DNA from 4 places in the Paenibacillus terrisolis genome. Region 3 is predicted to be linked to each of the others. Evidence: riboswitches for the same ligand, from Rfam matches in the RefSeq annotation. Region 3 holds a riboswitch; each other region holds the start of a gene.
The links. Region 3 has a riboswitch for cyclic di-AMP ahead of ACI48K_RS23790 (C40 family peptidase). Riboswitches for the same ligand answer to the same signal wherever they lie in the genome.

Region 1 (7,168 bases), on a different contig from region 3:
CGGCAGGACGGTAAGCTTCTCACCCCGCCCGGTGGCGAGCGCGGTCCCCCCGGTCACGCAAAACGGTACATCCGAGCCCAGCTCGGAGCCCAGCTCTTTCAGTTCTTCATCGGAGATGCCAAGCTTCCACAGCCGGTTTAAGCCGCGCAGAGTCGCTGCCGCATCGCTGCTGCCGCCGGCGAGTCCCGCCGCAACGGGAATCTTTTTATCTAAATGGATGTATACTCCGGATTCAACCCGGTACCTTTCCTTGACCAGCTTCGCGGCTTGAAAAGCCAAATTTTTCTCGTCCAGCGGAATATATCCGGCCTGGCTCGAAATAATAATGGTATCCCGCGGGAGGGCGCTCATTTCCAGTCGATCGGCAAGATCAACCATCGTCATAATCATCTCGACTTCGTGGTAGCCGTCCGGCCGTTTATGCAATACGTCGAGCATCAAGTTGATTTTAGCCGGTGCTTTTTCGTAAATCTTCAAGGCGTTCACCCACCCTCAGCAGTTCCATAAATTTATTCGTGTTGTTACACTTTATCTATTTTAAGAAAAACTTCATTCTTCGTCTATGTATGAAAGACAAACACTTCTTTTTTATCTTACTTCATCCTGCTGCAAAAACAAGTTCCAAGCGCACAGAGCACGTATTCATCAACAAAGGAAGCCCTCCCTGAGGGAGAGCTTCCCGGCTTTTTTTCGCCGCCCGTTAGGGCTGCTGCTTGGCTGCGGCTCGTTCCGCCAGCTCAATCGCTCTTTTCACCATATTCCCAGCATCCTTGGCCTTAATGCCTCCCCAGCCTTCCTTCTGAACGGTATCGTAAAATCCTAAATCCTTGGCCAGCTCGACCTTCAGATCCTCCGACATTACGCTTCGTCTTCTGCGCGACATGTTCAGTCCTCCTTAGGGATTGTGGATATAGGAACAGAGTTAGTATCCCGCAACGGATTCCCGTTCATGCAGGAAAGACACTCCCTTTCGCTGCAGCCTTACGCCTCCTTCAAAGAATCGGAGCGTCAATAAAAATAAAAAAACGGCCTCGCATGAAAACGAAGACCGTTTAGTAGTGACTTGGCATGATGTTCACGGTTTAATATACGAAAGCCTCATCTCGTTGTTATCGTCACAAATCATAACTTCAACGGATTCGGTAAGTATATCGGCATAACTGTAAGACACACGTTTAAAGGTCTGCTGTTCTTGATCCAGCTTCACTATAAAGACCGAAGGATAGGTCTCTTCCAAAACTCCGGTACGTTCAACCGTTTTCCGGCGACCACCGTTGGCCCGAAGCATAATTTTCTGTCCAACGTGGGCGTCGAGACTATGCTTGATTTCTGACAGTGCATTTTTAGCCATTGCCTGTGACCACCTTCTTTCTTTGTCCATTATACATGAAAGGGAGTCGCCTGTCAAATCAAAATAATTAATTATATCAGCAAGAAAAATGTATTGTCAACATTTTTTTTATGACACTTTGCGTATACTAAATAACCGGCACAAAAATACGCAGTTCCCAAGGCATAAACCTCAAGCTCTGCGTAAAAGAAATGTATGAAATGATCCCAAAGTTCCGGCCCTTACATCGACGGAACAACCTTCAGCGAAGAAAGATCCCGGAGCTTCGGCAGGCCGATCCGGTAGCTTCCGCGGGTTTCTATGCCGCCTACCCCCTGGGCCCCGCTGATCGTATTGTTCAGCACGTCCGTGATCTGGATCGTGTCGCGGATCGAAGTCAGCGACGCTTTCGCCGCGATGTAGACCGGATCCAGGGCGTGGATCAGCACGCGGGCCGGAGAACTCGCAAAATTGGCACCGGCTTGCAGCAAAGCCTCAAAATGCGATTGGCAAGCCCCCGCCACGATCGTTAACGAATCGAAATTACGCTCATACTGCCGGGCCGCCTGAATCGCCTCCACGAAATATTTGGAATTTTTGTAGCTGGTCAAATTATACAAGTCCCCGGACGGGCGATGCTTCAGCACGCCGTCATGCCCGGTCAGCACCACGATATCGGGCTGAACGGACGGCAGCAGACGATAAAGCGTTCTGGCCATCTGCGACTCCGACACGTAGTAACCTTGAGCCGGAATCCGCAGCTTCTCGTATAGACTTAAGCTTTTCTGCAAATACCTCTCGTCCCCGTCCAGGTGAAGCACCTTGCCCGGGACTTCAAAATAGGACGGCTCCCCCTGCGGCTGCGGGTACCAATCCGTACCGATCGTCATTTGATTGCGTTCCGCCAGCACCTTCCGGTCTTGTGTCATCCGTTCCAGCGATTCAGCCTCTTTGATGCGGGCGCGCTGCGCTTTCTCGCCGGGGGAAGCCGGGTCTACCTTGACCAGGTCGGTCAAAGGCGCATCCGCCAGCAGCCGGAATTCCGTCCCTTTGATGATAGCCTCGCTCCGCTCTATTCTTTCTATCCGGAACGTTACGTCTCCTCCGTAAGATTTGCGGACGACCAAGTCTCCCAAATTCGTCAAATCCATCACCTCTTTCCCATCGTATGGGCTAGGCGAAGGATTGGTTACAATTGCGAGGGTTACGAATGGCTGAACCCGGCCGCAAGCAGCGTATTGCTAAGCCGCGCGAACTCCTCCAGGCTGAGCGTTTCCGCACGCCGGGAAGGTTCGATTTCCGCGGCCCCAAGCAGCTGCTCCAGCCGTTCCCGGCCTTCTCCGGCGAAGAAGCGGGTTTTCAGGTTGTTGGAGATTGTTTTTCTTCTTTGCGCAAAAGAAGCTTGTACCACGTCAAAAAAGAACTTCTCGTCGTTTACGGCCACCGGAGGCGTTTTGCGCACCGTCAAACGAATCACCGCCGACTCTACGTTAGGCTGGGGAATAAACACGCTGTGCGGCACCGTACAGATCAGCTCCGGTTCGCTGTAATACTGAACCGCTATGCTGAGACTGCCATAATCCTTGCCGCCGGGAGAAGCCGCCATCCGCTCCGCCACTTCCTTCTGAATCATGACGACGATATGCTCAAGCGGGAGGCCTTCCTCCAGTAGTTTCATCAGAATCGGGGTCGTCACGTAATAAGGCAAGTTAGCCACCACGCTGACGCCGCTGACCCCGCCAAATTCTGTCTCAAACAACGCGCGCAGATTCAGCTTCAGCACATCGCCGTGAATGACGCGAACATGCGGGTGCGGCTCCAACACCTCTTCCAAAATCGGCAGCAGACGCTGGTCGATTTCCACCGCAACCACTTTCCCGGCCTCCTGAGCCAGTTTTTCGGTCAATGCGCCGATCCCCGGCCCGATTTCAAGAGCCCCCTTGGACGCGTCCAAACCGGCGGCTGCAACGATTTTGCCGAGTATATTTTGATCGATCAGAAAGTTCTGACCCAGACTTTTCTTAAAAGAAAATCCGTGCCGTTGAATAATTTCCTTCGTCCGGCGCGGCGTAGAAACATCTTCATTCCTGTTCATGGGTGATTGACTCCTTTGTCTTCGAGCTCCGCGAGGGCGGCCGCGAATTCTTCCCTGCTGATCTTGAACACCGTCAGCCGTTTATGGAACTGCTTGCCGTTGCAGTATCCGATGCCAAGCAGCTCTCCCATCACCCGCCGGCGTGCAGCGGCTTCCGGATGAACGATCAGGCCCGCCTCTATCAAGTCTGCCCAATCAATGAGCCCCTCCACTCCCTGAAGCTCGCAGCGGACCTTGGAGAGCGCTTCGCGGATCGCCTCCGGCGAAGCGTTCTCCACGCCGATGTCTCCGCGTTTCGTGGCGTCCGCTTCCCGTATAAAGGCATGCTTGCACCCCGGAACCCGGGCCGCGACGATTTTACGGATTCGCTCCCCCGCATGGTCGGGATCCGTAAAAATAATAACTCCCCGCCGCTCCTGCGCCAGGGCAATTTTTCGCAGCGTCGTCTCGTTGATCGCCGACCCGCCCGTCTCGATCGTGTCGGCCTCCACGGCCCGTTTAATCGCGACGGTATCGTCGCGCCCCTCCACCACGATGACCTCTTTGATCATGTGCCGTCTTCCCTTCCGTTTACAACAAAAAGAAGAGGAAGGCTCCTCTTCTAATCCAATGTCTTATTCATCATCCTAATACTATCTTATTCCCCTCGCAAAGTAAAACGAGGTTAGTTTAATTCAGGCTTTGTCGGACCGATGACATATACGGTACGGCCCTTTTTGAGCCCGAAATTTGTCGCTGCCTTGAGCGAGTCGTAATATACGTCAATCTTATGTCCGTCGATAGCGCCGCCGGTATCCTCCGCCTTGCGGAAGCCGAGCCCTTCGATGTAGACCCACCATCCGAGCGGAACGATGCTGGTATCAACCGCAATGGTTCTTCCTTGCGTTACGCGCGTCCCGGAAGCGGTTCTCGTGCCGATACCTTCCTCTTCGGAGGAATAAGCCGTTAAGGTAACGTTTTTAAGTACCTTTTTGTATTTAAACGACACGCCGCCTTTTGTGGTCAGCCCGCTGATATTTACCGCGTTCGGATTACGGGTAATGCTTGCGGATTTGACCTCTGCCGGCTTTTTGACGCCAACTGCGATGACCTTGGGCTGAGCGCTTACCGCCACTTCTTTGCCAAGCCACCGCTTCGTTACGAATTTGCCATCCTCGTACACCTTTTCGATGTTGTGAACGACCACGCCATTGCTTCCCGGCTGAAGGACTTTGGTTTTGCCCTTAAGCAGGTTCTCGTCTGACGTCTTCACGATGGTGAACGGAACTGTAATTTTTTCCTGAACAGTTTGCTTGCTGACACGGACGATCTTGATATCCGAATCAGACGTTAGCGCGCTGCCCAGCGCCGGTTTTATTTTATCGTCTTTGCTCAGGGCGATGCCAAGCTCGGTGATGGCCCCCTGTACGCTGCTTTTCGTGGTGAAATGAACCTTCGTTGCTCCGTCCACGCTTACGGTTACCGGAACCGCATGCACGGCAACAAAATGATTGTCCGCCCCTTGCGAGCCGGCAAGAAGCTGGACTGCTGAATCTTGCTTGCTCAGCATACCGACTGGCGCTTTCTTAAGATCCGCCTGAGACACGCCTGTCTCGGCCGATTGGATCTTGCCTTCCGCTACCAGAGAAGTCTCTTTTTTATCGTTTTGGCCAAATAGCCAAATCAGGATGATGATGATCACTGCGACGGTCAGAACTCCAACAATCGAAATCTGACGTAAATTCTCATGCTTCCATCGCATTGCGTAAGACATGCTGGATGAGCGTGATTGATGGGTGTCTTCTTTGTGGAAAATGCCCATTTCGTCCGTCCTCCTTCATAGTCCCGCCGTCTAGGTCGATGCATGATACGTTTGACGTGACTACAGATCGTTTTTACGAAACGCGGTGAAATCCCCCGTATTTCGCATCCTGCCCCAGTCTACCTGGCATATGTCACCTCCTGTTTAACAACAGTATGATGACCCTATTACTTTTATTCAAAAACAAAAGAAGCCTAAAGAAAGAGTTAGAGGAACTCCTTCGTGGCTTCCGAATTGTCTTGGTGTAATAGGATGCACGAGTTACCTCTCTTATTGACGCTTACGAGGTTAGCTGTCGGGTTCGGACGAAAGAGAGCCGCCCTTTCTCAGTTCATTCGCTCATGGCGCAATGACCTCGAATTCACCCCTAAGACCCTGTAAAGAAATCAAATACAGCAACAGCCGGTGCTCTAAGCACTGCCCTTAACCATTCCTGTATCGGTTCCCCCGTTCTCCAAATGGAGATTCAGCGAGACTGGTTCATGGAACCAAAGTCATCGAATAGGCTCGCCCAACTGACGAGTGAGCCAAAATGACTACAGAAGAAATTCTAACTTGTTTCCATGCATGTTGTAAAGGACGAATCAACCACGTTTTTTAAAAAAAATGGTTAAAAAAATGTAACTAACTTGGATTTTCTGGTTAAAAAGCATTCATATTTCGAAAATCCTGCTTTTTTCGGCCCATTTGCTCCGGAATTCACCGTATTCCAAATCGTTCCATTGCATTTCGGGAGGTAATTTCGGCGATTTCCTCCACGAACACCCCTTTTAACTCGGCCGCCGCTTCCGCAACCAGACGTACATGGGCGGATTCGTTTCTTTTCCCTCGAAATGGATGCGGAGTAAGATATGGGGAATCGGTTTCGATCAACAAACGGTCCATCGGTGTTTTGGCTAAAACTTCCTTTGGCTGTTTTGCATTTTTAAACGTTATCGGTCCGCCGAACGACAAATGGAATCCCAAATCCAGACACATTTTGGCAATTTCCCAACTACCGGAGAAGGAGTGAAGCACACCTCCGACTTCGCTCGCTTTCTCTTCGCGCAAAATTCGGACTACATCCTCGTGCGCTTCCCGATTATGGATGCTGATGGGCATTCCGAGGCTGCGAGCGAGGCCGATTTGATCGCGGAAAACTTTGTGCTGAACCTCTTTCGGTGACGTATCCCAGTAATAATCCAGACCGATCTCGCCGATGGCCACGACCTTCTCATGCTTGCATAATTCAGCGATCCAGTCCAAATCGCCCTCTTGCATCGTAATCGCATCCTGAGGATGCCAGCCGACGGCGGCATAAATAAAGTCATAAGATTCCGCAAGTTTCATCGTCGTCGGGATCGTTTCACGGTTAAAGCCGATATTGATCATACGCGTAACCCCTTGTTCCACCGCGCGGGCAATCGCTTGCTCACGATCTTCGTCAAACTGGGGCGCATCCATATGGGTATGGGTGTCGAATAACATCATCGATAGTTCCTCCCAGGCTGTTTTTTGATTCGTTTCTTAATGCTGCTGCTCGAAAATCCTTGCAATGTTTGCCGGCAGCCGGCCGATCACAGCGGATAATTTATTGTCGGGATAGTACAAATGAAATTTGCCGCGGTGGAGTCCGCTGATCGACCTTACAATGTCGGACACCTCGGAAATTTCCCGGAGCCGGTCGCGTCGGTCGAGCAGCAAGATCTGCTTCTGTCCGAAAGCTTCCTCCGGACGAAACACATCATAAGGCAGATCGGTCGGAAAATCAATTTCCAGATCGTATTCCGGGTTAAGCCCGGCCTTAGCAAACGCCTCCCGAATTCCCTCGATCGTTTCCAAATCCAGCGATTCGCATTCTACATATTTATACAATTTACGTTCCAAGAATCGACCGCATAAATCACTGAGCAAAGGATCGGACTCTTGCTTCCACTGCATAAAGGCCGTTTGCATCAGCGCC
Region 2 (7,168 bases), on a different contig from region 3:
AAAAACAGAACTTCCCCGCTCTACTATTATAGAGCAGGGAGTCTATCAATGCTTATTTACCGGCTAGCTTTTGCAGATCGATATTCAGCTTCAGCACGTTGACAGTTGGTTCGCCAAGGAAGCCAATTTCTCGTCCTTTCGTATGATCCTCGACCAGCGTTTCCAATTGATCCGCCGGAATCCCCGTTACACCGCTGATGCGCGGAATTTGCGCTTTGGCTGCGTCCGGGCTGATATCGGGATCAAGGCCTGAGCCCGAGTTGGTGATCAAATCGATCGGCAACGTGCTGACCGGAACGTCTGGGTTATTTTTCTTCCACTCGTTAATTGATTGTTGAACCCGGGCCAGCATATCCGGGTTGGATGGAGCATAGTTCGGAGTCCCTGACGCTTCCGCTTTATACTCAATGCTGGATACCCGTCCCTGGAACCAGCCCGGATCGGTAAAGTTCTGTCCGATGAGTTCCGAGCCGATGATTTCATGGTTCTCATTATAAATGAGGCTGCCGTTTGCTTGCTTTGGCATCACGACCTGAGCGATTCCGGTCACCGCCAAATTGTAAACGAGCCCGCATAGCAACATAAAAACTAGACTTATTCGAATGCTAGAAGTCAGAATCCGCATTCCCTTCATTCCTTTCCGCTTCGGTTTACACCCACAGGTGAACGATCAAGTCGATAATCTTAATTCCTATAAACGGGACGATAACCCCGCCCAAACCATAAACCAGCAAATTTTGTCTAAGCAGCTGGGACGAACTGACCGGCTTGTAAGCAATCCCTTTCATTGCAAGCGGAATCAGCAGCGGAATGATAATCGCATTGAAAATAAGCGCCGACAAAATCGCGGACATCGGCGAGCCCAGCTTCATGATGTTGATGACATCCATCTGCGGGATGGCGATCATAAACATCGCGGGAATAATCGCGAAATATTTGGCCACATCGTTTGCGATACTGAAAGTAGTCAGCGCCCCGCGAGTCATCAGCAGTTGCTTGCCGATCGCTACCACTTCGATGATTTTGGAAGGATCGGAATCCAGGTCAACCATATTGGCCGCTTCCTTGGCCGCTACCGTACCGCTGTTCATGGCGATCCCTACATCGGCCTGGGCCAAAGCCGGCGCATCGTTCGTTCCGTCCCCGGTCATGGCGACCAGCTTGCCTTCGGCCTGTTCCTTTTTGATGACGGCGATTTTATCCTCCGGCTTGCTTTCGGCGATAAAATCGTCAACCCCCGCTTCGCGGGCAATCGTTGCGGCGGTCAAAGGGTTATCCCCGGTACACATGATCGTTTTGATCCCCATCCGCCGCATTTGATCGAAGCGCTCGCGCATCCCCGGCTTTACCGTATCTTTTAAATAAATGATTCCGTAAATGCGGTTATCCACGGCAATTGCCAGCGGCGTTCCCCCCGCCGAAGCAACCCGGTCGCTGTTCGCGTCGAGGTCAGACGGGATGCTTCCGCCCTGCGCGGTTACCCATTTTTTGATGGCGTCAACCGCTCCTTTGCGGACTTTGCGTCCGTCCTGCAGATCGATGCCGCTCATGCGCGTTTCCGCTTTAAATTCCACAAACTCCCCGTTCTCACCCACTGCGGGGTTATAGCTATAGTTTTCCTTTTTCATAAGCTCCAGGACGGATCGGCCTTCCGGCGTCTCATCTTTAAGCGAACTGATGGCCGCCCACTCGGCGGCGTCATTTACGCTCTCTCCGCCGACGGGAAGAAATTCGCTGGCCATCCGGTTTCCGTACGTGATCGTCCCCGTTTTATCCAAAATAATCGTATTGATATCCCCGGCCGCTTCGACCGCTTTACCCGACATCGCCAGCACGTTGAACTGTGTAACCCGATCCATCCCGGCGATGCCGATCGCCGAGAGCAAGCCGCCGATCGTCGTCGGAATCAGGCAGACCAGCAGAGCAACAAGCATCGGGACTTCGATATTGACATTCAGAAAATTCCCGAAAAACGGCAGCGTCACGACGACCACGAGAAAGATGAGCGTTAAACTGATCAGCACGGTGCTCAGGGCGATTTCGTTAGGTGTTTTTTGCCGTTTTGCGCCTTCGACGAGCGAGATCATCCGGTCAAGAAACGATTCGCCGGGATCGGTCGAAATCCGAACCTTGATTTGGTCGCTGATGACCCGCGTGCCGCCCGTAACCGAACTGAAGTCGCCGCCCGCTTCCTTGATGACCGGAGCGGATTCCCCGGTAATCGCCGATTCGTCGACAGAGGCGAGGCCCTCAATCACCTCGCCGTCGCCGGGGATAAACTCGCCCTGCGCCACCACGACGATATCTCCTTTGCGCAGCTCGGTGGAAGGAATTTTTTTAATGACGGTACCGCTGATTTTGTTGGCCGTAATTTCTTTTTTCGTCTTTTTCAGGGAATCGGCCTGCGCTTTGCCGCGTCCCTCAGCCAATGCTTCGGCAAAGTTTGCAAACAGCACTGTGATCAGCAGGATTAGCGAAACCGTAAGGTTAAACCAGGCCGGAATATCTCCGCCGAAAGTGCCGGGCGCAAAAGCCAAAATCAAGGTGATGACAAAACCGACCTCCACGACGAACATGATCGGGTTGCGAATCATGACCCTAGGATCCAGCTTCAGAAAAGATTCTTTGATCGCGTTTTGTATAATTTCTCCGCTGATTGCGGATTTTTTTTGACTCATGGCAAAGATCCTCCAATCTCCTTTTCAAGCTTAAGGCAGCAGTGTCAACTGTTCGGCTATCGGTCCAAGCACGAGCCCAGGGAAGAACGTGAGCGCTCCTACAAGAACGACGGCCCCGATAAATACTGCCCCAAATAACCCCGTGTCCGTACGGAACGTTCCCGAAGATTCCGGGACTTTCTTCTTGGCCAATAACGATCCGGCTACCGCCAGCAGTGTGACGACAGAGAAGAAACGGCCCAGGAACATCACGATGCCGGTGGAAATATTCCAAAATGGAGTATTGTCGCCGAGTCCCTCAAAACCGGAACCGTTGTTCGAAGCGGACGAAGTAAATTCATACAACGCCTGTGTCAGACCGTGAAAGCCAGGATTTGAAATCGTGTCCGGAAATAACCACAGAGCTAATGCCGTCGGCACCAGAATAATGAAAGGAGGAATCAGCATCGTGAGCGCAACCAGCTTCATTTCCTTGCCTTCGATTTTTTTGCCTAAAAATTCCGGCGTGTGGCCGACCATCAGACCGGCCAGGAATACGCCGATAATCGCGTACATCAGCACGTTCATGAACCCTGCCCCCGCGCCGCCAAAAACGGTGTTGAGCATCATATTGGATATCGCCACAAACCCGCCGAGCGGAGTTAACGTGTCATGCATCGTGTTCACGGCCCCGGTTTCGGCAGCGGTTGTCACGACTGAATAAAGAGACGATTGCGCAACGCCAAAGCGGACCTCCTTGCCCTCCATGCTGCCCTGATCATGCTGGATGCCATAGCTGTTCAGCACCGGATTCCCATGGTATTCGGCTGTTAACGAGATCACCAGCATGATGATGAACATCAGCGACATGGAAAGGAACAGCACGCGTCCCTGCTTGGCGTTTCCGACGATCTTCCCGTACGTAAACGGAATCGCTGTACCGAATACCATCATGAGCAAAATTTGCAGCAAATTGCTGATCGCGTCCGGATTTTCGAACGGATGTGCCGAGTTGACCCCCAGAAACCCGCCGCCGTTCGTGCCGAACATTTTAATCGACAGCAATGAAGCGACCGGACCTCTGGCAATCAGTTGATCGCCGCCTTGAAGCGTATGGGCAAGTGCCGTAGGCTCCAGCGTTTGCGGAACGCCAAGGGCGACAAAAACAAGCGCCATCACGAACGCAACCGGCAGCAGAATGCGAGTAAGCGCACGAACCAAATCGACAAAGAAATTACCAAGCTGCTTGCCGGCGAGTCCGCGGATAAAAGCGATTGCCGCAGCCAGCAAAGTGGCTGGAGACACAAACATCATGAACACAATCCCGATCATTTGCGACAAATACGATAATCCGCTTTCGCCGCTGTAATGCTGCAGGTTCGTATTGGTCATGAAGCTGATCGCCGTATTAAAGGCGAGCGTCGGTTCTATGTTCGGAACTCCGCTTGGATTAAGCGGCAGATAGGACTGCGTCCGAAATACAAGGTAAACCAGCAAGATCATAACCCCGTTGCTGACCAGGACCGACGCGGCATATTTTTTCCAGGACTGATTTTCCCGTCGGATCCCGCCTATCGCGTATATTAATTTTTCGATGGGGCCAAAAAACTTATCCAGCCCCGTCTTCTCATAATCGAAAACTTTGGCCATATACAATCCGGCCGGACGAGCCAGAAGCAATGCGAGTAGCAGCGTGACTCCAATGGAAAGAATGGCAACCATTTCCTTCATACCCTCCTAAGACAACTGAGTTAAAACTTCTCCGGATTCAATAAAACATACAGCAGATACACAAACATCAAAAAAACGATAACCCCCAAAGCCCAAATCATTGTTCCGCACTTCCTTTATCAATCACTCTGCTCGCCCAGGACGCAATTCCGAGGCAAAATACCGTTAAAATCACAAACGAACCGATCATAATCACATCAAGCATTCCAGTAGTACCTCCCCTTCTTGCGTGTTCAAGGTATTAAAAAGGAAACATTGTCGCCTTTTGAATAAATAACATAATCTGCTCCAAGCGCTTTGTAGACGAGTCTGGAATTTGTTCCGTGGACGATGACATAGATCGGCTTTCTCGTCCAGGACTGGCAGATCTGAATATACAAACAGCACAGCGGCAAACTGTTTTCAAATAGATACACAGGGCCAATTGGCAAATCGGGAATCAACCACGAATCATGTTTTTTAGTATCCACTTTAATAATGTGCTTTATGCCTAATTTATCCATCCGCCGCTTCTCTTTTTCATTGTTGGTCAATACGGCAAACGGCAGATTCTTGATTTGCAATGTCCGAATAAATTCCAATCCCGCTTTCGTAGGCGCAGAAACCAGAATATATTCTTCCTCATGATTCATGATTATTCTCCTCCAATTTAGTAGCCGAAGGCGCAAAAAAAGAAGCCCTGCGAAAAGAGAGAACTAAGTCGCCAGCTTCTTCAGGCACGTTTAATGAAACGCGTCTATAGTCGACAGATGTTTGGACTCTCTTTGGACGCTTGCGAAGTTAGCTGCCGGATTCGGACGCAAGAGTCGCCCTACCCCGGACAAAGGCTGCTCGAACCATGCCCGGCGATTCACCCCATGGAAGCCGCCTGGCGGCTTTCGATTGGTTCCCCCGCTCTTTCTCGTTTTCAGAAAGATTCAGCGATTTTTTTCATTATGACTATAATTTTTCAAATTTAAACGCAAAAAACCACAGAGGCTTAGGAGCCCTGTGGTCTTGTTCCGATCACAAGCTTCATCATCCTCTCTCCGGAGCGGTATAAACCGTTCCTCGCTTTCGAGGTTAGCTGCCGGATTCGGACGGTGAGAGTCGCCCTACCTCAAAGAAGGGTCCATGGCCGTTCTTCTTTAAGGATTCACCCCGGATGCGCATTCGTCCGGCTCCCACACCAGACTTACGCTCATCATTTGGTTCCCCCGATTTCCTATTCGGAAATTCAGCGATTGAATTTAAATAGTAATCATTGTTATTTCATGAACGTATCTTACTCTCGGCATGCTATCCTGTAAAGAATATGCGAAAAGCATGACTACTCCAATCCGGCGTTTTTCTGTGGGGAACCACACTAAAACTCTCGAATACTCTTCCGAATTCGGTATTTCTTCACTTTTCTCAAAATCCATCCGATCCCCGGGCTGGGTTTCGGCAAATTCGAAGTCGAAAATGCCGGAAGCTTCGGCTTCCCTTGATGCATAGCACGCTGGTCCGCGTTGGGCCAGCTTTGCCGGCGTTCCGGTCAGCCGGAGTGAGCCCGGCATCGAGGATGAGCTGCTCGTGCGCAGTTGAGTCGGTCCCGGCAAACTTTCCTTTTGCTGAACAGGTCCTTCCTGGCCTGGAATCAACAATAAACGGCAAACGGCGATTTCTCGAATAGCGGTACAAAATGGCCTTGTTTCACTCCGAGACCGCATTTTCCTGAAAATAGCGGTGCAAAAGGGCCCTATTTTCGGCAAACCGGCCAAAACCAAGTGAAAAGGAGCTCTTCTGAATAAATAAGGCCATAAAATGGCGCTATTCATCCAGAATGAGGCCTCTTCAGTGGAATAAGGCTATAACAGGCCGCTATTTCAAGAAGTGACGGACGGGTGAGGTGTTTGGGTTGGTGTTTGGGTTGGTGTTTGGGTTGGTGTTTGGGTTGGTGTTTGGGTTGGTGTTTGGGTTGGTGTTTGGGTTGGTGTTTGGGTTGGTGTTTGGGTTGGTGTTTGGGTTGGTGTTTGGGTTGGTGTTTGGGTTGGTGTTTGGGTTGGTGTTTGGGTTGGTGTTTGGGTTGGTGTTTGGGTTGGTGTTTGGGTTGGTGTTTGGGTTGGTGTTTGGGTTGGTGTTTGGGTTGGTGTTTGGGTTGGTGTTTGGGTTGGTGTTTGGGTTGGTGTTTGGGTTGGTGTTTGGGTTGGTGTTTGGGTTGGTGTTTGGGTTGGTGTTTGGGTTGGTGTTTGGGTTGGTGTTTGGGTTGGTGTTTGGGTTGGTGTTTGGGTTGGTGTTTGGGTTGGTGTTTGGGTTGGTGTTTGGGTTGGTGTTTGGGTTGGTGTTTGGGTTGGTGTTTGGGTTGGTGTTTGGGTTGGTGTTTGGGTTGGTGTTTGGGTTGGTGTTTGGGTTGGTGTTTGGGTTGGTGTTTGGGTTGGTGTTTGGGTTGGTGTTTGGGTTGGTGTTTGGGTTGGTGTTTGGGTTGGTGTTTGGGTTGGTGTTTGGGTTGGTGTTTGGGTTGGTGTTTGGGTTGGTGTTTGGGTTGGTGTTTGGGTTGGTGTTTGGGTTGGTGTTTGGGTTGGTGTTTGGGTTGGTGTTTGGGTTGGTGTTTGGGTTGGTGTTTGGGTTGGTGTTTGGGTTGGTGTTTGGGTTGGTGTTTGGGTTGGTGTTTGGGTTGGTGTTTGGGTTGGTGTTTGGGTTGGTGTTTGACCTGTTCTAACGCAAATCCTCAAAGTCGACCAGGTATCTGGCAGGATTTTTCTGCTCTGCTGTTATGATAAGTATTAGAGGGTGTACCAAAAGCCGTCATAGATGACTTC
Region 3 (7,168 bases):
AACGCGTTCCGCCGATTGACGGGTCGAGGGCGATTAAATCGATAGCTTGCCAAAAAGCCCGCCAGGAACTTCAGGTTCCCGGCGGGCTTGCTTTGCTTTGCGCCGATGCCGTCATTTTTTCTCGGAGAGCCACATCGCGACGTTAGCAATTTCCTCATCTTTCAAACGATCTTTGAATGAAGGCATCATTCCGCCCTTGCCCTTGGTAATAATTCCATACAATTCGTCAGCCGTCAGCTCCGCTCCGATCTTCTGCAGGTTGGGACCTACCTGTCCCTGCAGCTGGTCTCCATGGCAACTGATGCAGTTCGCCTCAACCGTGGCTTGGGCTTGCTCGGCATTTAAAGTAACTGCGGGCATTTGAGGCTTAGCCTCCTGTTCGGTTTGCTCCCTGCCCGGCAGGGTGAACATCAGCACGACAGCCAAAGCGCATGCCGCGAAAAAAAGTCCGCTCATGATCCACTTTTGCATTCCATCGCCCCTCCATATGTAAGCTACCATTTCCATTATAACGGAACAATATGGTGGATCATAGCCTTTATGTCAAAAATAGCACACAATCAACGAAAAATACTGCCATTAAAGTGCAATTTATCATAGGCGATTTGTCGGTTTGGTCGAATGCAGTTGCGAGCGGCACTTACGCAAGACCGGGATCTCCACGGTAGACCATACAGTAAAAGGGTTTGGATACGCCTCCGGGGGTCATTTTCTCGTATAGGTCGGTGATCGTAAAGCCAGCTTTCTGGTAAGCCCGGATCGCCCGGTTGTTCCAAGTGAGAACCTCCAGATCAACCTCGTGGTCCGGATTTCTGCGAACCGCTTCTTTTACGATTGCGGAAACAAACGCCTTTCCGTGGCCGTGTCCGCATAATTCAGGCTTCATGCCAATTCCTAAGCGTGTTACGCCGGTAAGGGGGAAATATTGGGCGAAACCCGCCATTACTCCGTTCTCGTCTAAAACGGAAACATATTGCTCGGCCCGCAAAACCGGGTTGCCAAACTCCACATCAAGCGCTTTCATTTGCTCCCACGGGAGCCAGCCATAAATATCGTAAGGGGAGTCGTAACGCCAGGTGCAGATTTCCGCGCCATGACTTTCCTCCATGGGAACGACATGAAATTCCGGGATAAACTTATCCATCTTTGCGCCTCCTTCTAATGTAGGAATGCCGTCACTAAGATGAACTCCGTAGAATCTTGTAACCTCACTCTACCGGGAAAAGACGGGCTTGTAAATATTCAATTGAAACACGCAGGAAAACGGTAACCTTTCGCGGGCTTATCTCGTTATATAAGCAGGGAACAAAAAACCGCTCCGATTCCGGCAAGAATCAGGGCGGCTCCAAAATAGAGGGTCAAATAAAGATTCATGAAATCAGTTTGCGGCAAATACGGAAAATTTGTATTGGCTCAGAATTCTTTTCGCTCCAACGTAACGGTTGTTGTAGTAGTTGTTGCTCAGCTTGTCGATGCGGATGCCTTTTGAGGAAGAGGCGTGCGCAAAGCTGCCGTCACCGACGTAGATGCCAACATGGGATACTCCGTTGCCAAGCGTATTGAAGAAGACAAGATCGCCCGCTTTCAAGTTGCTTTTGGCTACCGGCGTTCCTTGCTTGTATTGGGCGGTTGATACGCGAGGAAGCTGAACGCCGATTTTGCTGAACACGTATCTGGTAAATCCGGAGCAATCGAACCCGGCAAGGGTGGTTCCTCCGAATTTGTAAGGTGTGCCGTATACGGATTTGACGACACTGCTCAAAGTAGTCGTAGTCGGTGTGGCCGCAAAGGCACTTCCGGCTCCCATAGTGAACACCAAAGCCAAACTCGTTACCGCTGCTGCAATCGTCTTTCTCATGATGTCTTGCTCCTTCCGAGGCCTGCGAGGTTAGCTTAAGGATTCGGTTGAAGGTTCCCTATGATCCCTTTGGAGCGAGATCAATTCACCCTGATGTGGTTCCCCCGTTTCCCGTGCACCGGGAATTCGGCAGTTTTGTTGTAGTATGTGCACAAAAACAAAGTTACAGCAAAGATTACAAAGTTGTTACTATTGCCTTTGGTTATTCTACCAAACGCGCCCAGCTTTGACAAGTTCGATGCCTGATATTTAAGAAAAAGAAGGCTTAAGTCCTGATTGAAATGGCCGTCAGCCGGGTAATGATTCCTAGATGGGAAATACCAAATAAATAGAAAAAACCCGCAAGAAAATGATCGAAGCATCGAATCACTTTCTTGCGGGTTTCCGGTTCCTGATTATTCTACGTTGTCTTGCTCAGCGGAATCTCCTGTAACGTCTTCATATTTGTCGGTACTCATAACGCGTTTAGCGCCAACATAACGCTCAACATAATACTTTTCGCTTAATTTGCTGATGACTACTCCATTGGAAGAGGAGGCATGAGCAAATTTCCCGTCGCCTACAAATACTCCTACGTGTGAAACGCCTTTGCCGGAAGTGTTAAAGAAAACCAGGTCGCCTGGGATCAACTCATCTTTGGAAACGGCGGTTCCCATTTTGTATTGAGAGCCGGATTGATGAGGAAGCTTGATACCAAGCTTAGAGTACACGTACATCGTAAATCCAGAGCAATCGAAGCCTGCTGTGGTTGTTCCACCGGATACATAGCTGGATCCAAGAGCCGAATCGACTACAGTGTCCAGTTTGGAATCCGCGAAAGCGCTACCAGCTCCAATTGTGAAAAGAATGGCAAAACTTACTGCTGCTGCGGCTAACTGTTTTTTCAAGAAGTTATGCTCCTTCCAATGCCTACGAGGTTAGCTTGAGGATTCGGTTGAAGGTCCCCTATGATTCCTGACTTCGGAATCAATTCACCCAAAATGGTTCCCCCGTTTCCCTGGCGAAGGGAATTCGGCTCTTAGTTCACACCTGAAATTACTAGTTCGTCATTCAGTAGAAGATTCTTGCCAAAGGTGACAAAAATGATTACAAAACTGTTACTGAAATTGTGCTGTTGTTATTGTAACAAATACAGGCATCTTTTGGCAATGGTTAATTAACAAGTTTAAGAGGGCACTTTAACGCACAAGGCCCCCGCGTATCCGCGGAGGCCTTGTGCTTTCAAGGTTTGAAAGTGGTGAAAAAAAATTAACTATTTTGTGACTTGGCTTGCCAGAGCCGATATTGAGAGGTGACTCTCCATATTTTAAACGCGCTGCGAATAAGAGGATAGGATTGCTGCAGAATCAGGGCGAGAAGGCCGGTCCAAATCCAAGAAACCGTGCCGAATAAAGTGAAAAGAACAAGTCCGAAAGCGATGAGAATCAGGGATATGGCGAGACCCTGAAGAAGATGCCTGAAACAAATCAACAGGGAATTCCATACACCGGCTTTGAACAAGTAGCCAAACAATGCGAACAGCAAGGTTTGCCGGATGAACCATCCGTAAGCGAGCCAGCCCAGCACATAGCCGAGGATCGTTAAGGAGGATGGCAGGTCAAGTCCTTTTTGCAGCAGGCCGGGCCACAGAGAGGTCAGCTTTGGAATAATCCAGAGCGAAGGCAGCAAAGTAAGCGCAAGCTCCAGGATATAAAAAAGGACAACCGGCTTCCAGAATTCCTTCATTCCCTGAAAAAGAGGAAGCCCCGTTCCTCTGGCGTCATTTGGAACAAGTCCGTAAAGAATTCCGGCCTGGATTAAGGGGGTCATCAGCAGACGGACCGCAGTCATGCCAATCAGCAGCCAGAAATACAGGCGTACATCCGGGTTGGTGCTTAGCCCGAGCTGTCCTTCGAACAGGAACAGGATCCGGCTGAGCCCGGTGGGCGGCGGGTCAGGGTATCTTTGCAGTACCTGGGTCACTGCGGTGTCGATGAGCCTGTAAAGGAAAATCCCCCACAGCAGCTGGTACAAAAACAGGATGATGACGGAGGGAAACTGGTTCTTCATCAGGCTCCAGCCTTGGCGCACATAGGTCATATCCTTCTCTCCTTAAAGTTTTGTGAGTAGGGTAGTTCAATAATTCATCTTTTGATCACAAAGCTAAGCATGAAGCCTAATCGGCATCGAATCTTGAATTGAGCCGGGCCTTCCGTTGCTCACGTAGGTTCAGCCTACGCTCCGCTACTCAGTCCCTAGCTTCATCCAACCTTCTCGGTGCTGAAAATCTGAATTATTGAACCATTTTTAAAGTTTCAAGCACTTCAAAACTACTTCGTAAGCATTCGCCTTTGTGAACGGATTTCTAATCCATTTGAATTAAATGAATCAAAGAAAACCAGGAGCAACAGCAATCGAAAGAATATTTCACACGGCTGCCGTTATGTGGATTCAATCTTTGGTTCAACTTATTTAGCTTTTAAGCCCGATCACCACAAGAACGAGCCGAGCACGGTCTCCAGCAGCTTGGTTACGCTGATATTGGAGCGGGTTCTGACTGGTTCGGGGACTTCGGCTTTCAAGTAATTGTTGATGTGCTTGTTTTCGAGCACGAGGGTATAGTCGGGATCGATTTGCACCCAGGCTAAGGGTTCTTTGTAATCCAGCTTGAGCTGAACCTTGCTGCCTTCCCCGTTCCACTGTTTCCGGACGATGTGACCGTCCTTGAAGGTGAAGAGCAGCGGCACTTTGGGGGCGGATCCGCCTTTTCGGCTGATATCGATCGTGGATTCGTATACTTCGGTGCCCTTCCGGTTGACCTGATTCACCGTGATTCGATCGACCGAGAAGTCGGCCATTTTCCCATCATAGACATACTGCGAGAAGTAGGTTTTCCAAGAGCGACCCGTAACCTGCTCGACAACCTGTTGGAAGTCCGCGGTTGTGGGATGCTTGAACCGGTATTTGATGCTGTAGGTCGACATAATCCGTTTCATCGTCCGGGTTCCCACACGCCGTTCGATATCAAGCAGAATCAATTTGCCGCGGTAATATGCGTTTTTGGCATAGCTGTCCCCGGATCCGTATTTCCAGGCGTTTTGCGTAAGTGAAGCCGGGGTTGTGATCAAAGCCGACTGAATCGGCAGATTCGGGGTAATGCCGAATTCCTGCTCCATCAATTTATCTTCCGCGTATGAGGTAAAAGCTTCGTCAAGCCAAGCTTCTTCGAACTCATTGCTGGCGACCATGCCGTAGAAAAACTGGTGCCCGATTTCATGAATAACCGTCCTTTCCAGTTCGTCGTAACCGGGAGTATCGCTGCTTGCGCCAAAGGCGGTAATCAGGGTTGGATATTCCATTCCTCCGGCTCCGTTCCCCAGTGCGGGGGGCACGACGATGGAGAGAGTGGAGTAGGGATAACGCCCGTACCATTTGCTGAAGTTGGACAATGCTACTTTGGCGGCGTAGAAGTAACGTTCCTTCAGATCCTCGTGGGCGGGATCCAAGTACAGCTTGATGCGGACCCCCGGTACGTCTGCGGACGAGAAGGGCTCTTCCGCGTAAACGAAGTCGGGTGAGGTGGACCAGGCAAAATCATGAACGTCGTCGGCGTAATATTGCACGAACTTTCGTCCGTTTTGAATAACCGCGGCCTTGGTCGGAAATCCGGTTGCCGCCACCGTGTATTTTTCCGGGACGTTGATTCTTACGCTGTATATGCCAAAATCGGAATAAAACTCGGAATTCCCGTGGTATTGGTGCAGGTTCCAGCCTTCCGTCGTACGGTCGCGCGTCCCCACAGGTTCATAGACGCACAGTTTCGGAAACCATTGGCCGGCCATGACGAAATCGCCCGCAGTCCCCATTCTGGCAAAGACCTTCGGCAGCTTGACGGTGAATTTCAGGTTCAGTGTGATGCTCTCTCCGCCTTGAACCGAGACGGGAAGCCGCACCTTCACCAAGGTTTTATCCTTTGAATTTCCGTCGTCGGGCTGGACGTACTGAATCCGGTGGAGCAAGGAGATTCCGTCGGTCGTCCGCAACTCCGTGAGCTCCATGGAGCCCCAGCCGTCTTTAGGCATGACATCGCCGCGGAGCTTGCCTCCGGATTCCTTCATAAAGGTTGAATCGCCCGAGGCGAATGCGTTGGGATATAAATGCAAATACAACTCATTTACGCTTTTTTTACCGGGATGGGTCCAGGTCAGCGACTCCGTGCCGGTCAATGTGCCTTCCTGCTCGTTCAGCTTCACGTCGATGTGGTATTCCGTGACCCGGTTGCTTAGCACCTCCGCCTTAGGCTGCTGAATGCTTTCAATCGGCGGGGCGACCGGCGTTTTGCTCGCTTTTTGGACGGCCCCAGGCTTGCCCTTTTCCGGAGCAAACGAAGACAGGTTCTGTTTTTGATGCTGATGAAGCGCAAAAAAGGCCGTTCCCAGGATGAGGCATAGAGAAAGGATCGAAATGCCGAAGATATTAGTTCGTCGGGTCATACAATGGATACCTCCCGTTGACAAGCATCTAAAGCATGTATATGTTTGCATCTGGGAGATTATTAGCTAAAATTAAATTAATCTGAACCGGCTCCAATCCGGCAGTGGGGGCTCGTGGAGGAATGGAGGGAATTATGGACAATTCGCAGAAATCGGATAAAAAAATATTCGCTTTGAACATTATCAGCAATAACGAGAAAAGCAAACATAAAGGTTTCGGCGCGGGTTCGATCGATTTGAACAGCATGTCCCCCGTCATTATTGACGGAGATGACATTTATATCGATACCGGCGCCATGCATGCCAAAAGCAAAGCGGAGAAGGGAATCAAGTTCTCGACGAACCGCGAGGACGTTCCCGAAGGACGGCAGGTATGGATTGTCTGGGTCGCGGTGGACCGCGGACCGGAGGGGCAGTTTTACGGCGGGATGACCGCCTGCGAGATGTGGATCGACGCCGAAGCGCGCCGCGGCTGGAAGATTCTTGCCGATCACGTCAATAAAATGGATTACGCGCTGAAGCGCAGAGTTATATTGGACGGGTTAACCGGCGAGCAAAAAGCGGGACTGAAAAAGCTGCTGATGGGCACGAATGCGGACTGGTGGGAGCGTACGCCGGAGGAATTGAAGGCGGTTTTGTAGAGAAGAAAAGTTTATAGAAAAGAAAATCAATAGCGATCATTCGTGTGATGGAACTGCACGAATGATCGCTATTTTTAACGAGCCTGATTTATCCGCAACGCTTTACCGCAGATCACTTTTTAGATAAATCATAACTTTTGGGGGTAACCGTGTTGACGCCGAAAGGCTTCCAGTCGAACTGAAGCACGGATCCCGAA
Region 4 (7,168 bases), on a different contig from region 3:
TAATTTGTCTCAGCCGGCTCTCTCGCGGAAAATCGCCAAATTGGAGGAGGAGTGGGGGGTAATTCTTTTTAACCGCAAAGGCAAACGGCTTGAGCTGACCCGCGTCGGTCAGGAAGCATACAACTACGCGCTTGATCAACGGCAGCGGCATCAAAACTTTCTGCAATCGGTTACCCGGCTCAAGGCGGCGGAGCGCAAAATTTTAACCGTCGGCGCCAGCTTGACCACGATACAGACTACGCTGCCGCCCCTCGTCACCGCGCTCATGCAAAAATTCCCCGATATCGAGCTAAAGCTCGTTACGGGGAAAACCCACGAAATCGTCTCTTATGTTCGCGACAAAAAGATAGATATCGGCGTCATCGCCTCCTCAATCAACGAATCGGGACTAAAATGCATTTCGCTGTTTCAGGACCATTTGGAGCTGGTCGTTCCCAAGGGACACGAACTGACGGTTGCGGCGAGCGCGGAAATGGAGGATCTGAACGGGCGCTCGATGATCATTTTTTCCAAGGGGACCTGGTACAGAAAGCTGATCGATGATCTGTTCGGCCGATACGGCATCATCCCCGATATCCGAATGGAGATCGATTCTTTCGAGGCGATCGTCAGACTGCTTCCCACCTGCAAAGCGGCCGCACTGCTGCCTAAATCCTATTTGCGGTCGCAATTGCTGCGGGACAACGGACTGGTCTCCGTAGCGATGAAAGAACTGGAGCAGACCCGGAGAGAAACTTGCCTGGTTTATGGCGATAAATCGGGGCTGAGCAGCGAAACGAAGGAATGGATCACCGACATCAAGGATAATCTTCTCAAGGAAATGGCTTTGTGAAGGGCATGAGAAGGATAAAAAAAGAAGCTGCAGCGCCAGCCGTTAAGGCTTCTCTGCAGCTTCCTTCACCTCGAGTCCCAGCTTTCGGGCAGCCCAGCCGGTGGTGCTCGCCTGGACGATAATGGTGAGCACGATGGCCATAAACGTCACGGCCGAAATCACCTCGGCATGCGCGATGCCCATCCCGGCGATCATGCCCGACAACGCCGCCGGAATAACGCCGGTTTCCCGAACCCAGGACATAAACAGCATCTCCCGCCAGGACCACTTGACCTTGCGATCCGGCAGAGCGCATAGCAGCACGGTCAAAGGACGCGCCACGAACATCAACAGCAGGATTGCCGCCAGGCTTGGCCAGAAGTAATGGCCCAGCGTCGAAAAATTCACCTGACTGCCCAGCAGAACGAAAATCAGCATCCGCATCATGACCGTTGTGTTCTCCGCAAAGGATCCGATCTCGATTTCCTTATGCTCGAGCGACAAGCCGAACGTATCCGCGTTACCCCAAATGATCCCGGCCACAAAGGTGGCCATAAAGCCGCTGACATGCAGCAAATCCCCGATAAGATACGATGCCAGCGCGCACACGATCATGACGATGGTCGAATACTCTTTTAAAAATCCGTGGCGGGCATGTCCGGCTAAAAAGGTGAGCAGACCCGAAATGACAATCCCCGTTAAAATGCCCCCAAAAGCCGTAACCAAGAAATCCGACGACATGTCGCCGAAGTTCAAAGTCCCGCCGCCGGATACGACAGCAAGGAGCGAAAACGTCAAAATGGAACCCGTCGCGTCGTTGAACGCCGATTCGCTTTCTACCGTTTCCCGAACCCGCTCTTTGATCTTCACCTGTTTAAATACCGGAATGATCGAGGCCGGATCGGTCGATGCAATCACCGCCGCCGCCAAAAAGGCGAAAATCCAATCCACGTTAAAGAGATAATGAATTCCCGTCCCCACAACGGCCGTTGTGATCAAGACCCCCGGCACGCTGAGCATCGACAACGTGATCCAGACCTTGCGCAGCCCGCTGAGCTTCAAGTTCCTCCCGCCGTCAAACAAAATTAGCGCCGAGCCCACCGTAAGGATCAGCTGATTAACCACCGATCCGCTGGATTCATGGAGCAGGCGAAGGCCGGGACCCAACAGCATCCCGACGGCGATAAACACGGCAACGTCCGGCAGTCTCAGCCAAGCGGCGAGCCTTCCGGCAAGCATGCCGACACTTAAGACGAACAGCACTAAAATAAGAAAATGATGTATCGATTCGGTCACAGCCGATTCCACATGAGTCACACTCCAACTGTCGAAGCCACATGTATGGCCTTTTATTGATTAATTACCGTTTCAAATTGCTCGATATTTTTCTTGGAGCCGATGATAACCATAATATCGCCTTGGCTAAGCTGGTCCATGGCGGTCGGAGCTACGATAATCCCGCTTTCGCGATGGATTGCCACAATGCTGCACCCGAAACGGGCTCTCGGATTGAGATCGCCGACGATTTTGCCGTTTAGGCATTCAGGAACATTCATCTCTACGATGCTGTATTCCTTGGACAATTCGATGTAATCCAGCAGGTTTGGCGTTACGAGCTGATGGGCCACGCGAATCCCCATGTCCCTCTCCGGGTAAATGACTCGATCCACGCCCAGCTTCTCCAGCGCCCGCCCGTGCAGAACGGAGATCGCCTTGGCGACGACGGTTTTCATACCAAGCTCCTTCAGCAAAATGGCCGACAGAATATTTAGCTGAATGTCGCTGCCGATCGCCACGATGCCGCAGTCAAAATTGCGCACGCCCAGCGATTTCAACACCTCTTCATCGGTGGGGTCAGCCACGACCGCATGGGTGAGTTGATCGCCCAAAGCCTCCACGATTTCCTCATTCCGGTCAATGCCGAGCACCTCGTAACCAAGATCCATCAGCTCCAGAGCCAGACTTGATCCAAAGCGTCCCAGCCCGATCACCACAAACTGCTGTGTTTTCATTGTAGATTAATCCCCTTATCCTATGATCATTTTGCCTTCCGGATGGCGATATAATTCTTTACCTTTTTTCGGACCGAGCGCGTATGCCAGCGTAAGAGGTCCCAGCCGTCCGGCGAACATGGTGAAGCTGATGATGATTTTGCCGATTAAAGTCAGCTTGCCGGTCAATCCCATGGTCAAACCAACCGTACCGAAGGCGGACGTTGTCTCAAACAGAATGCTGAGGAAGCTGGCATCCTCCGTCGTCGACAAGATCATGGCCACGGCAATAACCAGAAACAAGGCCAACATCGCCAGCGTAACCGCTTTGAAAATCCGTTCCTGGGCCAGACGATAACGGAACAACACCAAGTCCGAGCGCCCGCGGATCATGGAAATCACCGCGCCGACCAGAATCGTAAACGTCGTCGTTTTGATCCCGCCCCCGGTGGAGCCCGGCGACGCCCCGATAAACATCAGGATGATCATAAAAAACTGGGTGGCCTGACGCAAAGCGCCGATGTCCAGTGTGTTGGCTCCCGCCGTTCTGGGCGTTACCGATTGGAAGAACGAGCTCCAGATCTTCGCGCTCCAGTTTAACGGCTCCAGTGTTCTGGAATTCGTGAATTCGAATATAAAAATAACGAGCGCCCCGACAACTATCAGTGCGGACGTCATGGACAACACGACTTTGGAATGCAATGACAGCCTGCGGTGGCGCCGAAATTCAATGAGATCGGACAAGACGATGAACCCGATCCCCCCGGAGACGATCAAAAACATGGCTACAAAATTCGTGACCGGGTCGCCGACATATTGCGTCAGGCTGCGGTATTCGCCAAACAGGTCAAATCCGGCATTGTTAAACATCGAGACGGCGTGAAAGACTCCGAAATAGACCGCCCGGCCAAACGGCATGTCAAAAGCCCAGCGCAGCGCGAAAGTCACGGCCGCACAAGCCTCGATGACGAGCGAATACATCAACACCTTGCGGATCAGCCGAACGATGCCCTCCATCGAATTCTGGTTCATCGCCTCCTGCAGCAGCAGACGGTCCTTCAGCGATATTTTCCGCTTAAATACGAGAGAAAATAACGTTGCCATGGTCATGAATCCCAACCCGCCGACCTGAATCAGCAGCATGATCACGACTTGCCCGAATGTGGAAAAATACGTTCCCGTGTCCCGAACGACCAGACCGGTTACGCAGGTTGCCGAGGTTGCCGTAAACAAAGCATCGATAAAAGGCGTCGTCTCTCCCCGTGTACTTGAGATCGGCAGCATCAGCAGCAGCGCGCCCAGAAGAATAATCAGGGCAAAACCCAGCACAAGAATCTGGGGCGGAGAAAACTTGAACCATTTGGATAGCAACCTATTCACCTCATCGCTTAATTAGGAAAAACAAAAGAAAAAAGCACTGGAAATCCAATGCCTTTCGGGTTTGGCTCCTGTTGCAAAGGCCTACGAGGTTAGCTGACGGATTCGGACATGCACAGTTGCCCTATTCGCTCTCTTACCCGGCATTCCTGCCGGCTCCAAGCGAAATTCACCCCGGAAAATTCGGTTCCCCCGTTTTCAAATGAAATTCGGCCGTATTTTATTTTCATCGAGTTACATTTCATTTTTATCAAATGGATTATAATCCATAATCCAACCTATCACAATGGCTCTTTTCGATGAAATAGCCTTGAAAATCGTGAAAACCAAGAACTCATAGCTTATGATCTCGCTAAATCTAACACATTGGGGAACTTATCTTCGATTATTGGAGGTTTTCATTTATATTTTCATCACCGTCTCTGGCGCGCGGGGTACGCCCTATGATATCTTTACTGTGACGCGATTGCAGTAAAATAATCCCTTTTACAAAAATTTTAAAGGAGCTTAACCATGAACTTGATATCGCAAACCTCTGGGAGGAAAATCAAGCCCAAAACGCTTTGGCTGATGGCCGCGCTCGGATTTATCGTTTTTATCCTTGTTCAGGTTCTCCCGACCGACGCGTCGGAAACGCTGCAAATGGAGCAGCAGGAGAAAACGATTTCCAAACAGCAGGCAGCAAGCGCTGCCGAAGATTTCGCCGCATCCCAGCTTCAATTGGAAGGAGAACTTAAGCCTGCTCTCGTTACATATGAAACGCAATCGGATTTATACGGTTATTTGGCCAAAGAAGATCTGCTCGGCCCGTTTCTGAAATCCTATGACAAGAACTTTCCTTATGACGTCTTTCGCGTTCGTTTCAATAACCCGAATGAAGTGTTGTCCGCATTAACCGTAGACGTCCACATGACGACCGGAAAAGTGGTCAGCTTCGAAGAAATCACGACCGCCAGCAATAAAAATAAGCAGGATATGCTAAGCAATGGTTCGGAAACCGTCGACAGCCTGCGCTCCTGGGAAGGCGATTTGACGCTGGAGCAGAAAGAAAAATTAGCCCAGCCTTACTTGACGTATTTCGGGTTTAACAAAAGCGGGATTCAACCAGCAGCCAATGAGAGCGAAGTCGGCTTGTTGTACCAAATCCCGGATTTCAAGGTCGGGCAATCCAAAGCCCAAATCAAATTCAGCTTCGAATACGGCCAGGTTTCTTCGATGGAAGCTTCCTTCAGCGTTCCGAAATCACATACCGATTACGTGGCTCATCAGACCACGATTGCCAACTGGCTGACGTTTGGCGGTTATGCCCTGTTCACGTTTGTTCTGGGCATTTTGGCCATCGTCTACAGCGGATTGACACGGGTGCACACGTCTTTTAAAAGAGGGATTTTCCTGGCTTCCGTCTACTTTGTTCTTTCGACCGCCAGTACGATCAACATGCTGCCCGTTTTCCAAAAAGAGAGCATGTCTTCCGCCGTGCTGCTTATCGGATTCATTATCCAGGGATTAGTTACCCTGATCCTTGCCGCCTCCGTTTATTTCTCCTTGGTTGGGGGAGACGGATTGTGGCGCAAACAAGGAATCGCCCTGTGGCCGCGCGCCAAGGAGTCCGGATATGGACGGCATGTTTTGGGCGCGGTGTCCGACGCCTATGCCTGGGCCCTGATATTGCTGGGCGCACAGTCCGTCATCTTTTTTGTACTGGAACGAACGCTTCACACCTGGTCGACGACCGACGCCACACAGTCCCCATACAATATGATTTACCCAATTTTCATGCCTCTGCTTGCTTGGGTAGCCGGGATTGGGGAAGAAGCCGTATACCGGCTGTTCGGCATCCCGATGTTGAAGAAAATATTCCGCAGCACATTTGTCGCCAGCGTGATCACAACGATGATCTGGGCGTTCGGCCATACGCTGTATCCGATTTACCCTGTCACTTCCCGTCCGATCGAGCTGCTGTTCATCGGTCTGCTGTTCAGCTTCATCTTTTTGCGGTACGGCTTCGTGACGGTCATGTTCTCGCATACGATTTTCGATACGATTCTGATGTCTTTAAGCATCATTTTCATGGGCGGCGCCCTGAATTTCACGGCAGGCGTGTTTTATATCGTTCTTCCCGCCATCGTCGCTTACGTCGTCTACCGGTTTAATCCGCCGGGGAAAGAACGAAAGCCGCTGCCGTTCGACAAAAAAGAGGAGCCGTTGTTTACGACTCCTCATCCCGAAGGGCATTTATAATTTCATTCGCCAGTTTATCACCAATGGAAAGAGGCCGGAAGTCTTCGACGGAGGCCTCTTTAATTTTTTTCAGCGAGCCAAAATGCTTGAGCAGCGCTTTACGGCGTTTTTCCCCGATTCCGGGGATCGCGTCGAGCCGCGAGGTCACCATTGATTTGCCGCGCTGTTCGCGGTGGAACGAGATGGCGAAGCGGTGCACTTCGTCCTGAATGCGCTGCAGCAGGTAAAATTCCTGGCTGTCGCGCGGCAGGTGAATCGGCTCCGGCGGATCATAAGCCATCAACTGAGCCGTCTTATGTTTCGCGTCCTTAACAAGGCCGCAGACGGGAATGTACAGCCCCAGCTCGTTCTCGAGAATTTCGGTCGCCGCAGAAATTTGCCCCTTGCCGCCGTCCACAACGATCAGATCCGGCATCGGCAAATTCTCCTTCAGCACCCGTTCGTATCTGCGGCGGATCACCTCGCGCATCGTTTCGTAATCGTCCGGGCCCTGTACGGTCCGGACTTTATATTTGCGGTATTCCTTCTTGGCCGGCTTGCCGTCGATGAATACCACCATCGCCGAAACGGGGTTCGTCCCCTGGATATTGGAGTTGTCGAACGCTTCGATGCGCGACACCGACGTAAGTCCGATTGATCGGCCGAGGTTCTCCGCGGCCTTCGATGTCCGTTCCTCATCGCGTTCGATGAGGCGGAATTTCTCGTCCAGCGACACGCGCGCGTTGTCGACGGCCATCGTTATCATCTG

Region 1: another riboswitch for cyclic di-AMP. It lies ahead of ACI48K_RS21115 (G5 domain-containing protein); the one in region 3 lies ahead of ACI48K_RS23790 (C40 family peptidase).
Region 2: another riboswitch for cyclic di-AMP. It lies ahead of ACI48K_RS08695 (hypothetical protein); the one in region 3 lies ahead of ACI48K_RS23790 (C40 family peptidase).
Region 4: another riboswitch for cyclic di-AMP. It lies ahead of ACI48K_RS11705 (TrkH family potassium uptake protein); the one in region 3 lies ahead of ACI48K_RS23790 (C40 family peptidase).

What each region holds. Positions count from the first base shown of each region.
Region 1 covers NZ_JBKFGG010000033.1:13,093-20,260, reverse strand. Annotated here, with positions in the region: gene ispE (4-(cytidine 5'-diphospho)-2-C-methyl-D-erythritol kinase) at 1-477, opposite strand, end outside; gene ACI48K_RS21140 (protein sspF) at 701-883, opposite strand; gene veg (biofilm formation stimulator Veg) at 1,076-1,351, opposite strand; gene yabG (sporulation peptidase YabG) at 1,573-2,481, opposite strand; gene rsmA (16S rRNA (adenine(1518)-N(6)/adenine(1519)-N(6))-dimethyltransferase RsmA) at 2,535-3,425, opposite strand; gene rnmV (ribonuclease M5) at 3,422-3,976, opposite strand; gene ACI48K_RS21115 (G5 domain-containing protein) at 4,090-5,226, opposite strand; cyclic di-AMP (ydaO/yuaA leader) riboswitch at 5,489-5,708, opposite strand; gene ACI48K_RS21110 (TatD family hydrolase) at 5,926-6,696, opposite strand; gene ACI48K_RS21105 (HD domain-containing protein) at 6,733-7,168, opposite strand, start outside.
Region 2 covers NZ_JBKFGG010000006.1:223,396-230,563, reverse strand. Annotated here, with positions in the region: gene kdpC (potassium-transporting ATPase subunit KdpC) at 53-625, opposite strand; gene kdpB (potassium-transporting ATPase subunit KdpB) at 651-2,678, opposite strand; gene kdpA (potassium-transporting ATPase subunit KdpA) at 2,709-4,379, opposite strand; gene kdpF (K(+)-transporting ATPase subunit F) at 4,409-4,489, opposite strand; gene ACI48K_RS08700 (signal peptide protein) at 4,486-4,593, opposite strand; gene ACI48K_RS08695 (hypothetical protein) at 4,622-5,020, opposite strand; cyclic di-AMP (ydaO/yuaA leader) riboswitch at 5,142-5,321, opposite strand; cyclic di-AMP (ydaO/yuaA leader) riboswitch at 5,425-5,620, opposite strand; gene ACI48K_RS08690 (hypothetical protein) at 5,618-6,187, opposite strand; gene ACI48K_RS08685 (hypothetical protein) at 6,271-7,068, shown strand.
Region 3 covers NZ_JBKFGG010000046.1:16,070-23,237, forward strand. Annotated here, with positions in the region: gene ACI48K_RS23770 (4a-hydroxytetrahydrobiopterin dehydratase) at 1-19, shown strand, start outside; gene ACI48K_RS23775 (c-type cytochrome) at 112-471, opposite strand; gene ACI48K_RS23780 (GNAT family N-acetyltransferase) at 641-1,144, opposite strand; gene ACI48K_RS23785 (C40 family peptidase) at 1,379-1,858, opposite strand; cyclic di-AMP (ydaO/yuaA leader) riboswitch at 1,863-2,000, opposite strand; gene ACI48K_RS23790 (C40 family peptidase) at 2,254-2,745, opposite strand; cyclic di-AMP (ydaO/yuaA leader) riboswitch at 2,750-2,885, opposite strand; gene ACI48K_RS23795 (hypothetical protein) at 3,107-3,937, opposite strand; gene ACI48K_RS23800 (M1 family metallopeptidase) at 4,327-6,330, opposite strand; gene ACI48K_RS23805 (YwhD family protein) at 6,465-6,971, shown strand; gene ACI48K_RS23810 (copper amine oxidase N-terminal domain-containing protein) at 7,084-7,168, opposite strand, start outside.
Region 4 covers NZ_JBKFGG010000010.1:7,293-14,460, forward strand. Annotated here, with positions in the region: gene ACI48K_RS11690 (LysR family transcriptional regulator) at 1-832, shown strand, start outside; gene ACI48K_RS11695 (cation:proton antiporter) at 875-2,119, opposite strand; gene ACI48K_RS11700 (potassium channel family protein) at 2,161-2,823, opposite strand; gene ACI48K_RS11705 (TrkH family potassium uptake protein) at 2,839-4,173, opposite strand; cyclic di-AMP (ydaO/yuaA leader) riboswitch at 4,246-4,404, opposite strand; gene ACI48K_RS11710 (CPBP family intramembrane glutamic endopeptidase) at 4,693-6,420, shown strand; gene uvrC (excinuclease ABC subunit UvrC) at 6,389-7,168, opposite strand, start outside.